Paracoccus pantotrophus: one gene and its partner. The protein of the gene in region 2 interacts with the protein of the main gene of each other region in a pairwise test. Links are inferred from orthologs where the notes say so. Each region holds a gene or a part of one and is shown on either strand. Other genes may lie near its edges.

Region 1 (5,090 bases), 800 kb from region 2 along the record:
TCCTGTGATTTGCCAGGAGGAGATGATGACGAGGAGCCTGAGACGAGGAGCCTGAGCGGAGACCTTCGCGGTCGGGTAATTGCAGCGATCGAAGATGGGGTTTCGACGCGGGAGGCGGCACGACGCTTCCGCATCGGCATCTCGACGGCCGGGGCCTGGTATCGCCGCTATCGCGAGACCGGCGAGATGGAAGCGCGCAAGCAGGGACAGCCGTCGCGCTCGAAGCTTGATACGCACGCGGCCTTCATTCCGGGCCTCATCGAGAAGACACCGGACATCACTCTTGCTGAGATCGGCGAGCGCCTTGCTGGCGAGCGCGGCGTGCGGGTGGCGCCCTCGACGGTCTGGCTGTTTCTTGACCGGCGCGGCATCACATTCAAAAAAAGACGGCCAAAAAAAGACGGCGCATACCTCAGAGCAGCAGCGTCCCGATGTCTTGCGCCGCCGCATAGCCTGGTTCGACGGCCAGCTCGATCTCGATCCCGAGAGGCTCATCTTCATCGATGAGACCGCGGCATCCACGAAGATGGCGCGGCTGCGAGGACGAGCGCCATGTGGCGAGCGATGCCGGGCGCCCATTCCACACGGACATTGGAAGACCACCACCTTTACCGCGGGCCTGCGGCTATCTGGCATGGCGGCACCGATGCTCTGCTCGATGGGCCAATGAACGGACCAGCCTTCCTCGCCTATGCCGAGCAGGTGCTCGCACCCGAGCTGCGCCCCGGCGACGTCGTGGTCATGGATGTCGTGGTCATGGATAATCTGCCCGCCCACAAGATCAGCGGCGTGCGCGACGCCATCGAAAAAGTTGGAGCACGGCTCCTGTTCCGCCCGCCATACTCGCCGGACTTCAACCCCATCGAGATGGCTTTCTCCAAGCTCAAGGCACTGCTCAGAAAGGTCGCTACCAGAACCGTTGACGATCTCTGGTCAGCCGTCGCCGACTGTCTATCCGCCTTCACCCCCGAGGAATGCCGGAACTACTTCGAGCCCGCCGGATATGACCCGGACTAAGTCGAATCCGCGCTAGCCCATGGTGTCCCGCAGCTTCATCGCGACATACCAGGTGATCGGCAAGGCGATGACCGCGCCCCCGGCGGCAGCCAGGAGAATGGCGCGCAGATCGTAAAATCCCATCGCCAGGACGATGATCACGCCGATCCCGGCAAGCGTGGTCAGGCTGATCGACAGCAGAATCATGAAAAGTCGGGTCATTTCCATCCTCGGACAATTGCCACATCGTAAGGGCACATTTCGAGGCGGCAGGCTTTGATAGGGATCAAAGCGGCCAGGCCCGGCCGGACAGGGGACCAAGGCAGACCCGCGGGCAACAGCGCGATTCCGCGGGGAAACCCGCCCGGCGTACCGGCCTTCCTGCGGCGATCCGCCTCACGCGGGAATGGTGCGGGTGGAGGGACTTGAACCCCCACGCCTTGCGGCGCCAGAACCTAAATCTGGTGCGTCTGCCAATTTCGCCACACCCGCAACGGCGCGTTCTCTAGCAAAGCCGCGCTTCACATGCGAGCGGTAATTTCATCCCCCCGGCCGGCGCAGCACCGCGGGCAGCGCCTCGGGCAGGTCGTCGGCGATCAGGCCGGGGCCGACATGGCGCGCGGCCCTGGCATGGACCAGCGTGCCCAGGCTGGCGGCGTCCAGCGCCGGCAGGCCGCGGGCCAGCAGGCCGGCGATGATCCCGGCCAGCACGTCGCCGGCACCGGCGGTGGCAAGCCAGGGAACATCGAAGGCGGAATGGATGCGCGCGCGCCCGTCGGGGGCGGCGATCACCGTGTCGGGGCCCTTCAGCAGCACCACCGCGCCACAGCGCGCCGCAGCGTCGCGGGCGGCGTCGAGGCGCGAATAGAGCGGCCCGCGCATTTTCGCCAACGCCTCGCGATAAGCGGCCAGTTCCGCCAGGCGCCGCGCCATCCGCGCCGGATCGGAGGCCTGGTCGCGGCCACCCGCGGCGGGCGGACGCGGATGCTCGAGGCGCTCGGCAAGGTCGGGAAAGACGCGCCCGAATTCGCCCGCATGCGGGGTCAGCACGCAGTTTTCGTGCAAAAGCGCCATCAGGCCGGGGTCGCGCGACAGGGCGGTCAGCGCATCGGCATCCAGCACCGTCGCCCGCCCCGCGCCCAGGATCGCGGGCAGCAGCGCCGCCGCGCGCTCGACCCCGCAGCCGGGACCGATGCAGAGCGCGTTGACCCGCGGGTCGGCCAGCATGTCCCGCAGCGCGGCCGGATCGTCGACGCCTCGGCGCATCAGCGCATCGGGCGGGCCGGCATGCTCCGGCAGGGCCTCGGCCGGCGGCGCCAGCGTCACCAGCCCGGCACCGATACGCAGCGCGGCGCGGGCCGAGAGGCGCGCCGCCCCGCCCCTGGCCGGCCCCCCAGCGACGATCAGCGCATGGCCGTGGCTGAACTTGTGGCCGCTGCCGGCCTCCTGCTTGCGCAGCCAGGATGCCTGCCGGCGGGCGGCCATCGGGTACCGGCGCGAATCGGGAACGGCGAAACCGGGCCAGAGGGCCTCGACGGCGGGAAAGCGGGTGATGCTTGACGGGGTCGCGCCCTCGTTCGGCTGGCGGATCCGCCACGCCGCCAGGCCGATATCGGCGATGACCAGCTCGCCGCAGCATTCCGGCCCGCGCTCCAGCAGGTGCCCCGGCTTGGGGCTGTCGAAGGCGACGGTCAGGCGGGCGCGCAGGTCGAAATCGCCGGGCTCGCGCGGCCGGCCGGGAAAGGCGCCGCTGTCCAGGCACAGCCCGCTGGGGCAGTCCACCGCCACCAGCCGCTCGCGGAAGAACGCCCAATCCCCACCCGAACCGCCCAGATAGTCCAGGATCGCGGCAATCTCGCCCTCGGGCGGGCGGGTGAGACCGGTGCCGAAGACCGCATCCACATAGACATCCGCATCGGGCCCGGCGCGCAGGGCGTCCTGGGTCAGGGGCAGGACGGGGCCCAGCGCCTGCCATTCGGCCTTCATCCGCGCCGCATCCGGCCCCGGCCGGTTTTCCATCCCCAGCACCCGCACCTGCCAGCCCGCCTGGTGCAAAAGCCGCGCCACCACATAGCCGTCGCCGCCGTTGTTGCCCGGTCCGCACAGCACCGCCACCAGGCCCGGCCTGGCCCAGCGCAGCCGGATCTGGCCGGCGACGGCGCGGCCGGCGCGCTCCATCAGTTCCGCGCCCGTCACCTGCCCGCTGGCCATGGCGGCGGATTCGATGGCGCGCATTTGGGCGGTCGTCAGGATTTCGGTGCCGTGAAGCATGCTGTCTGCCTAAATTATAATCTTGCTGCACGAAATATGCGCATATCGGCCGGGCAGATGCGATCCGCCGCGCGATCCGGGCCCTGCCCCATTTACCCGCATCATCAAACCCGCCAATCAGGTCGCAGGCAAGTCGCGAGAGAAGGATCAGGCGATGAAGAAAGTCGAAGCCATCATCAAGCCCTTCAAACTGGACGATGTGAAAGAGGCGCTTCAGGAAGTCGGCGTCCAGGGTCTCTCGGTCACCGAGGTCAAGGGCTTCGGCCGGCAGAAGGGCCATACCGAACTTTATCGCGGCGCGGAGTATGTCGTGGACTTCCTGCCCAAGGTGAAGATCGAGATGGTGCTGCCCGACGACCTGGTCGAGGCCGCCGTCGATGCCATCGTCTCGGCCGCGCGCACCGAGAAGATCGGCGACGGCAAGATCTTCATCATCCCGGTCGAACAGGCCATCCGCATCCGCACCGGCGAGACCGGCGACGACGCGGTCTGATCCCGCCCGACCCGCACAAAGAAACCGATGACCCTTGCCCCGCGGCGGCGCCGGGCAGACTGATGGAGGAAGGATCCCAATGACAGTCAAGGACGTTCTGGATCTGATGAAGACGGAAGAGGTCGAATATGTCGACGTCCGCTTCACCGATCCCAAGGGCAAGCTGCAGCACGTGACCCTGGTCGCCGACCTGGTGGACGAGGACTTCTTCGAGGAAGGCTTCATGTTCGACGGCTCCTCGATCGCCGGCTGGAAGTCGATCGACCAGTCCGACATGAAGCTGATGCCGGACGCCGCCTCGGCCTATATCGACCCGTTCTATGCCGAAAAGACGCTCTGCGTGCATTGCAACGTCGTCGAGCCCGACACGGGCGAGCCCTATGCCCGCGACCCGCGTGGCACCGCGCTGAAGGCCGAGGCCTATCTGAAATCCAGCGGAATCGGCGATACCGCCTATTTCGGCCCCGAGGCCGAGTTCTTCCTGTTCGACGACGTGCGCTATTCGGTGACGCCGCAGAAGGTCTCGTTCGAGCTTGATTCGGTCGATGCCGCCTGGAACACCGACACCGTCTACGAGGACGGCAACCTCGGCCATCGCGCGGCCCACAAGGGCGGCTATTTCCCGGTGAACCCGATCGACGCCGCCCAGGACATCCGCGGCGAGATGCTCTCGACCATGAAGCGCATGGGCATCAAGGTCGACAAGCACCACCACGAGGTCGCCACCGCCCAGCACGAGCTGGGGATGATCTTCGGCGGGCTGGTCGAGCAGGCCGACAACATCCAGAAATACAAATACGTCATCCACAACGTCGCCGCCGCCTATGGCAAGACCGCGACCTTCATGCCCAAGCCGATGAAGGGCGACAACGGCTCGGGGATGCATGTGAACATGTCGATCTGGAAGGACGGCAAGCCGCTGTTCGCCGGCGACAAATATGCCGACCTCAGCCAGGAGGCGCTGTATTTCATCGGCGGCATCCTCAAGCACGCCAAGGCGCTCAATGCGCTGACCAACCCGGCGACCAACAGCTACAAGCGGCTGATCCCCGGCTTCGAGGCCCCGGTGCTGCGCGCCTATTCGGCCCGCAACCGCTCGGGCTGCGTGCGCATTCCGTGGACCGAATCGCCCAAGGCCAAGCGCGTCGAGGCCCGTTTCCCCGATCCGGCCGCGAACCCCTACCTGGCCTTCGCGGCGCTCTTGATGGCCGGCCTTGACGGCATCAAGAACAAGATCGACCCCGGCCCGGCCTCGGACAAGGATCTCTACGACCTGCCGCCCGAGGAGCTGGCCGAGATCCCGACCGTCTGCGGCAGCCTGCGCGAGGCG
Region 2 (7,583 bases):
CCGCTCGGGCGAGGGGCGGGGGCCGCGCGGTGCGGCGACCAGCGCGTCGCGCATGGCGGCCAGATGCGCAGGCGTGGTGCCGCAGCAACCGCCGATGATGCGCACGCCCATGTCGCGCGCCAGCACGGCGAACTCGGCCATGACCTCGGGCGTCGCGTCATAGATCAGCCCGCCGTCCTGATAGCGCGGCACCCCGGCATTCGGTTTGGCGATCAGCGGGCGCTCGTTGCCCGAGGCGGCGAACCCGGCCACGGCCAGCAGCAGCTCGGCCGGGCCGGTGCCGCAATTCGCGCCATAGGCCAGGGGCGGATGCGGCAGCCGGTCGATCAGCGAGGCAAGCTGCGGCGGCGTCACCCCCATCATGCTGCGCCCGCCCGGCTCGAAGCTCATCATGCCGCACCAGGGCATGCCGACCGCCTGTGCGGCCTTGGCGGCGGCGCGCATTTCCTCGGCGGCGCTGATCGTCTCAATCCACAGCACGTCGGCGCCGCCCTCCTTCAGCGCCTGCGCCTGCTGGGTGAACATGGCGGTGGCATCGGCCTCGGTCAGCCGGCCCATCGGCGCCATGATCTCGCCGATCGGGCCGACCGAGCCGGCGACAACCACGGCGCGGCCGACCTCGGCCGCCGCTTCGCGCGCCAGCCGGGCGGCGGCGCGGTTCAGCGCGGCCACGCGGTCTTGCGCCTTGGCCAGCCGCAGCCGGCTGGCATTGGCACCGAAACTGTTGGTCAGGATGATGTCGGCGCCCGCGGCGATCATCTGCCGGTGCAGCACGCGCACCTGGTCGGGATGGGTCTCGCACCACAGGTCCGGCGCCTGGCCCGAAGCCAGCCCCATGTTGTAGAGATTGGTTCCGGTGGCCCCATCGGCCAGCAACCATGGGCGCTCGCCGAGCATCCTCGACAATTGATCAGGCATGGTTTTTCCCGTTTTGCGGCAGGATGGGGAATCATAGCCCATCCTGCCGGGAAGTCATTGCAACATTCGTGGACAGCCCGCGCTCAGCGCGAGCGGATCATGCCCATGATGTCCTTGGTGCGCTCGACGATCGGCTCGGCGATGGCCTGCGCCTGGCCGGCGCCATGGCCCAGGATGCGGTCGATCTCGGCCGGGTCGGCCATGAACTCGGTCATCCGCCGGGTGATCGGCGCCAGGGCCTCGACCGCGACCTCGGCCAGGGCCGGCTTGAAGGCGCCGAAGCCCTGGCCCTCGAACCGGGCCAGCACCTGGTCGCCGCTCTCGCCGGTCAGCGCGGCATAGATATTGACCAGGTTCTTGGCCTCGGGCCGGTCCTTCAGGCCGTCCATCGATCCCGGCAGCGGGTCGGCATCGGTGCGCGCCTTGCGGATCTTTTGCGCGATGGCATCGGCATCGTCGGTCAGGTTGATGCGGCTGGCATCCGAGGGATCGGATTTCGACATCTTCTTGGACCCGTCGCGCAGGGACATGACCCGCGTCGCCGCGCCCTCGATCATCGGCTCGGTGATCGGGAAGAAGTCCACGCCGTAATCGTGGTTGAACTTGGCGGCGATGTCGCGGGTCAGCTCCAGGTGCTGCTTCTGATCCTCGCCCACCGGGACGGCGGTGGCGTGATAGGCCAGGATGTCGGCGGCCATCAGCGACGGGTATGCCAGCAGGCCCAGGCTGGAGTTTTCGCTGTTCTTGCCGGCCTTGTCCTTGAACTGGGTCATCCGGTACATCCAGCCTACCCGCGCCACGGTGTTGAAAAGCCAGGCCAGTTCGGCATGCTGCGAAACCTGGCTCTGGTTGAACAGGATCGAGACCTCAGGATCGACGCCCGAGGCCATGAAGGCCGCCGCGACCTCGCGGGTGTTGTGCCTGAGCTTCTCGGGCTCCTGCCAGACGGTGATCGCATGCAGGTCCACGACGCAATAGATCGTCTCGGCTCCCTTGCCCTGATAGTCCGCAAAGCGTTTCAGCGCGCCCAGATAGTTGCCCAGCGTCAGCCCGCCCGAGGGCTGGATGCCGGAGAAGATGCGCTTGGCGAAGCTCGTGGTCATGGCACTACCTGCTTGGAAAATCCCGGTGGCTGGCTTACCTCTTGCCCCGTCCGGGCGCAACCGCCCGCAGGGTGACGGGTTGCGCAACAGCCCGCTGGAAAGGAGCCATGATGCGACCCGGTTACGATGAATCGCCCCTGAACCCCGTGCCCGCCGTGGTGTGGATGATCGCCCTGCCGATGATCGCCTGCGAGGCGGTGTTCGGCCTTGCGCAGATGGGGTTCATCGGCGGCAGCGGGCAGGGCGCCGGCCTTGCCATGCGCCAGATCGCGGTCGAGCGCACCGCCTATATCCCCGAATTCGTGCTGCGGCTGTGGCAGATGAAGGTGCTCCTGCTGGACCAGAGCTGGCGCATCCTGACCTATTCCTTCGTGCATCTGTCGCTGACCCATGCGCTGTTCGTCATCGTCTTCACGCTGGCGCTGGGAAACCTGATCGCGAACCAGTTCCGGCCTTGGGCGGTCGCGGCGCTGTTCTTCGGCTCGGCCGTCGGGGGCGCGCTGGTCTATACGCTGGCGGCGGGGCTTCTGCCGCAGTTCCGCTTCCAGGCGCTGATCGGCGGCTACCCGGCGGTCTACGGCTTCGTCGGCGCCTTCACCTTCCTGCTCTGGACCCGGCTGGGGCAGGAGAACGCGAACCGGCTGCGCGCCTTCACCCTGATCGGCATGCTGCTGGCCTTCCAGCTGGTCTTCGGCATCCTGTTCCAGGCCGGCAGCCTGACCTGGATCGCCGAGATCGCCGGCTTCTGCTGCGGTTTCCTTTTGTCCTTCGTGCTGGTGCCGGGCGGGATCGGGCGCGTGATGCGCCAGATCCGTCAGCGCTGACGCCGCAGGCCCGCGCGGAGGTCCGAGGGCCGGAACGCGCCCAGCACCAGCGCCGCCACGCCATAGGCCGCCATGCCGCCCAGGACCAGCGCGGCCAGCGCCAGATAGCGGGTGCCGGGCTGCTCCAGCGTATCGCCCAGGGCCAGCATCAGGCCCCAGATCACCGCGCCCATGACCGCGGATGCCGCGCAGATGCGGGGCAGGCGGTGGCGGAAGCGGTCGTCGAGCTCGGCCGCCTCGCCAAAGGCTTTCGTGCCGCGCCAGAGCTGCGCCGCCATGGTCCAGCCGGCGACGGTGGTGCCCCAGGCGGCGGCGGAAAAGCCGATGAAGGGCGCAAGCCCCAGCGCCACCACCGCGTTGACCACCATGGACCAGACAGCGAAGCGGAACGGGGTGCGCGTGTCCTCGCGGGCGAAATACAGCGGCTGCAGCACCTTTTGCAGAACAAAGGCCGGCAGGCCCAGGCCATAGATCGCCAGCGCCAGCGCGGTCGGACCGACATCGGCGGTCAGGAAGGCGCCGCGCCGGAACAGCACCGAGATCAGCGGATAGGCCGCGATCACCAGCGCCACCGCGGCCGGGACGGTCAGGAACAGCGCAAATTCGGCGGCGCGGTTATAGGCATGGCGGCCGCCGCCGGTATCGCCGTTCTTCAGCCGGCGCGAGATGTCGGGCAAGAGCACGATGCCGATGGCGATGCCGACGACGCCCAGCGGCAACTGATACAGCCGGTCGGCATTGGTCAGCCAGGCGATGCCGCGGTCGAAGAACGAGCCGACCTGGCGGCCGACCAGCAGGTTGACCTGCACCACGCCCCCGGCCAGCACCGCGGGTGCCGCCACCGCCAGCAGCCTGCGCATGTCCGGTGACAGCCGCGGCCGGCGCAGCCGCAGCGCAAAGCCCATGCGCTTTGCCGCCCACCAGACCGCGGCAAGCTGGGCGATGCCCGAGACCGGGGTGGACCAGGCCATCGCCAGCCCCATGTCCCAGCCCTGCCAGTCAGCCAGCAGCATGGCCGCGATCAGGATGAGGTTCATCAGCACCGGCGCGGCGGCCGCGGCCATGAAGCGCCCGCCCGCGTTCAGCAGCCCCGACAAGAGCGCCGTCAGCGAGATGAACAGGATATAGGGAAAGCAGATGCGGCCATAGATCACCGCCAGCTCGAAACGCTCGTCGCCCTGAAAGCCCGCCGCCTGCATCAGCACCAGCCAGGGCATCGCCAGATGCGCGACCAGCGACACGGCCAGCACCACCGAGAACAGGCCCGAGAAGGCCTCCTCGGCAAAGCCGCGCGGGTTCTCGCCGCTTTCCAGCCGCTTGGCGAACATCGGCACGAAGGCGGTGTTGAAGGCGCCCTCGGCGAAGAAGCGGCGGAACATGTTGGGCAGGGTGAAGGCGACGATATAGGCCTGCGCCACCGGGCCGGTGCCCAGATAGGCGGCAATCATCACGTCGCGCACGAAGCCCACCACGCGGCTGCCCAGAGTCCACGCCCCCACCGAGAGAAAGCCCCGGATTAGCCTGATCGGTTGCATCTTCTGTCCCTCAGAACGTCCCGCCCGGCGGGCGCTCGGCCCGTTCGGCGCGTTCGGTCCCTTCCTTGATCGCCTGGCGCAGCTTCTTTTCCAGCGACTCGCGGCGGCCCGGCTGGTGCAGCTTCAGCCCGAACATGTCCTTGACATAGAAAGTGTCCACCACCTGCGCGCCGAAGGTGGCGATCACGGCGCTGGCGATCTGGATGTGGTTGTCGGCCAGGGTCCGGGTCAGGTCGTAGAGCAGGCCGGGCCGGTCGCGGGTATCGACCTCGATCACCGTATAGACGTCGGAGGCCTCGTTGTCGAAGGTGACATGGGTCGGGAAGCGGAAGGCGGCCTCGCGCTTCTTGGGCTTGTCGCGGCCGGCCAGGGCCTCGCGCGCGACGATCTCGCCGCCCAGGGTGCGCTGGATCATGGTGCGCAGCCGCGGCAGGCGGTCGGCGGCATAGGGATGGCCGTCCGCGTCCTGCAGCCAGAACACCGCGGTCGCGAAACCGTCCTTGGTGGTATAGGTGCGCGCATCGACGATATTGGCGCCCACCAGCGCCAGCGCCCCGGCCATGCGCGAAAAAATGCCGGGATGGTCGGCCAGCACGAAGGCCGCCCGCGTCGCGTCGCGGTCGGTGTCGGGATGCAGGTCGGTGCGGATCTCGTCCTCGCCCAGATCCTTCAGCATCTCGGCAAAGACATATTGCGTCTCGGTCGGCAGGCCCGGCCAATAGTTGTCGTAATGCCGGCCCAGCTCGGCCTTGATCGCCTTGGGCTCCCAGCCCTTGGCGGTCAGCAGGTGGCGCAGCGACCGCTTGGCCTCGCCGATGCGCTTGTCGCGGTTCAGCTCCTCGAGGCCGTTTTCCAGCGCGCGCTTGGTCTCCTCGTGCAGCTTGCGCAGCAGCATCGCCTTCCAGTTGTTCCAGGTGCCGGGGCCGACGCCGCGGATGTCGCAGACGGTCAGCACCAAGAGCATGTCCAGCCGCTTGGTGGTCTTGACCGCCTTGGCGAAGTCGCGCAGCGTGCGCGGATCGGCGATGTCGCGCTTTTGCGCCACGTCCGACATCAGCAGGTGGTTGCGGATCAGCCATTCGATGGTCTCGATCTCGTCCGCCGGCAGGCCGAAGCGGGTGCAGATGCGCCGCGCCAGCCGGGCGCCCAGGATCGAGTGATCCTCGGCCCGGCCCTTGCCGATGTCATGCAGCAGCACCGCCAGGTAGATCACCCGCCGGTTCACCTTGCCCTTCATGATCTTGCTGACCACGGGCAGATCCTCGGCATCCTCGCCGCGCTCGATGGCAGCCAGCGCCGCGACGCATTGGATCAGGTGCTCGTCCACCGTGTAATGGTGATAGACGTTGAACTGCATCATCGCCACGACCGGGGCAAATTCCGGGATGAAGGCCGCCAGCACGCCCAATTCGTTCATCCGCCGCAGCGAGCGTTCCGGGTTGCCGTGCTTCAAGAGCAGGTCGAGGAAGATCCTGACCGCCTCGGGGTCCGAGCGCATGCGGTCGTCTATGCTGTCCAGGTTGGCCGTGACGGCGCGCATGGCGTCGGGGTGGATCAGGATGCCGGTCCGAAGCGCCTCTTCGAAAAGCCGCAGGATGTTCAGCGGGTCGGACAGGAACTGCCGCTCGTCGCCATAGGTCAGCCGCCCGCGGTCCATGCGGAAGCCGGCGCGGACGCGGCGGCGGCGCTGGAACAGGATGTTCATGATCGGCGCGCGATAGAGGTGGCGGGCCTCCAGCGCGACCAGGAAGACCCGCGTCAGTTCGCCCACGCGGGTGGCGTGCAGGAAATAGTCCTGCATGAAGATCTCGACCGCGCGCCGGCCGCCCAGGTCGCGATAGCCCATGCGGCGGGCGACCTCGACCTGCATGTCGAAGGTCAGCTGGTCCTGCGGCCGTCCGGCGATCAGGTGCAGGTGGCAGCGCACGGCCCAGAGAAAATCCTCGGCCTGCCAGAAGGTCAGATGCTCCTCGCGGGTGAAGAAGCCCAGGTCGACCAGCTCGACGGCGCGGTCGACCCGGTGGATGTATTTCGCGATCCAGTAGAGGGTCTGCAGGTCGCGCAAGCCGCCCTTACCCTCCTTGACGTTCGGTTCCAGCACGTAGCGCTGGCCGCCCTGGCGGCGGTGGCGCTCGGCACGCTCGGCCAGCTTGGCCTCGATGAACTGGGGAACGGTCTTGTCGAACAGCTCGGCCCAGAGCCGGTCGCGCAGGGTTTCGGCGGCGGCGGCATGGCCGCAGATCAGCCGGTGTTCCAGCAGGCTGGTGCGGATGGTGATGTCGCCCGCGCCCAGCCGCAGGCAATCGTCGATCGAGCGCGTGGACTGGCCGATCTTCAGCTTCAGATCCCACAACATGTAGAGCATGGATTCGACGACGCTCTCGGCCCAGCCGCTGACCTTCCACGGCGTCAGGAACAGCAGGTCGACGTCGGATTGCGGCGCCATTTCGGCCCGGCCATAGCCGCCGATGGCCAGCACGGCCAGCCGCTCGGCATCGGTCGGGTTGAGCAGGGGATGCAGGATGGTGGTGGCGACGTGATGGACGGCCGCCACCGTGGCATCGGTCAGGCTGGCGATGGCGCGCACCGTCTCGCGCGCGGCGCGGGGATGGGACATGAAGCCCGCCGCGATATCGCTCATGGCGGCGCTGCGGGCCTGGGCCAGGATGGCCACGGTGCGCGCGCGGATCTCGCGCGGCTCGGCGATGTCGCTCAGCGCCTCGGTCAGCGCCGGCAGGAAGCTTTCGGGGCTGAACATGGAATGCGCCCCAGGCAGGGCCGGGGCGCTTTGCGGCAGGCTGTCGGTGTCCTTGGCGCTCAAGATCAGAACCCGAAGCCGCCGAAGCTGCGCGGCGCGGGATCCAGCACCACCACCTGGCCGCCCCGCACGGTGGCCACGGCCAGCGCGCGCTCGTTGGTGCCGTCGCGCCGCAGGCGGAAGGCGCCCGAGACCCCGGCAAAGCCCGAGTTCTGCGTCAGGCCCGAGGTGGTCAGCGCGTTGGATTTGCCCGCCCGCACCAGCGCGGCGATGGCGGATACCCCGTCATAGGCCAGCGAACCCAGCTCATGCGGCGTCTCGCCATAGGCGGCGCGATAGCGCTGGTCGAACTGCGCCTTCATCGTGGTGTCGGGAATGGCGAACCAGCCGCCCTGCACGCCGCGCAGCTGCAGCCGGGCCGAGGGCTGGTCCCAGCGCGTCAGCC

The links.
Region 1: the proteins of ESD82_RS04220 (region 2) and ESD82_RS00400 interact in binary tests that used the Escherichia coli proteins (3 or more experiments, as listed by UniProt). The link is inferred for Paracoccus pantotrophus from one-to-one orthologs.

Annotation. Positions count from the first base shown.
Region 1 is NZ_CP044423.1:79,694-84,783, reverse strand. What follows is about bases 2,096-5,090. They hold ESD82_RS00400 (P-II family nitrogen regulator), read left to right. Parts: upstream 2,096-3,421; coding sequence 3,422-3,760; downstream 3,761-5,090. Other genes in these bases: glnA (type I glutamate--ammonia ligase), read left to right, coding at 3,840-5,090; ESD82_RS00405 (NAD(P)H-hydrate epimerase), read right to left, coding at 2,096-3,267. In the rest of the region: ESD82_RS00415 (hypothetical protein), read right to left, coding at 1,030-1,218; more of ESD82_RS00405, read right to left, coding at 1,537-2,095. UniProt on the Escherichia coli protein: P-II indirectly controls the transcription of the glutamine synthetase gene (glnA). P-II prevents NR-II-catalyzed conversion of NR-I to NR-I-phosphate, the transcriptional activator of GlnA. When P-II is uridylylated to P-II-UMP, these events are reversed.
Region 2 is NZ_CP044423.1:870,894-878,476, forward strand. What follows is about bases 4,191-7,583. They hold ESD82_RS04220 ([protein-PII] uridylyltransferase), read right to left. Parts: upstream 7,202-7,583; coding sequence 4,391-7,201; downstream 4,191-4,390. Other genes in these bases: murJ (murein biosynthesis integral membrane protein MurJ), read right to left, coding at 4,191-4,380; ESD82_RS04225 (penicillin-binding protein activator), read right to left, coding at 7,204-7,583. Also shown: bmt (betaine--homocysteine S-methyltransferase), read right to left, coding at 1-918; trpS (tryptophan--tRNA ligase), read right to left, coding at 1,002-2,021; ESD82_RS04210 (rhomboid family intramembrane serine protease), read left to right, coding at 2,129-2,845; more of murJ, read right to left, coding at 2,836-4,190.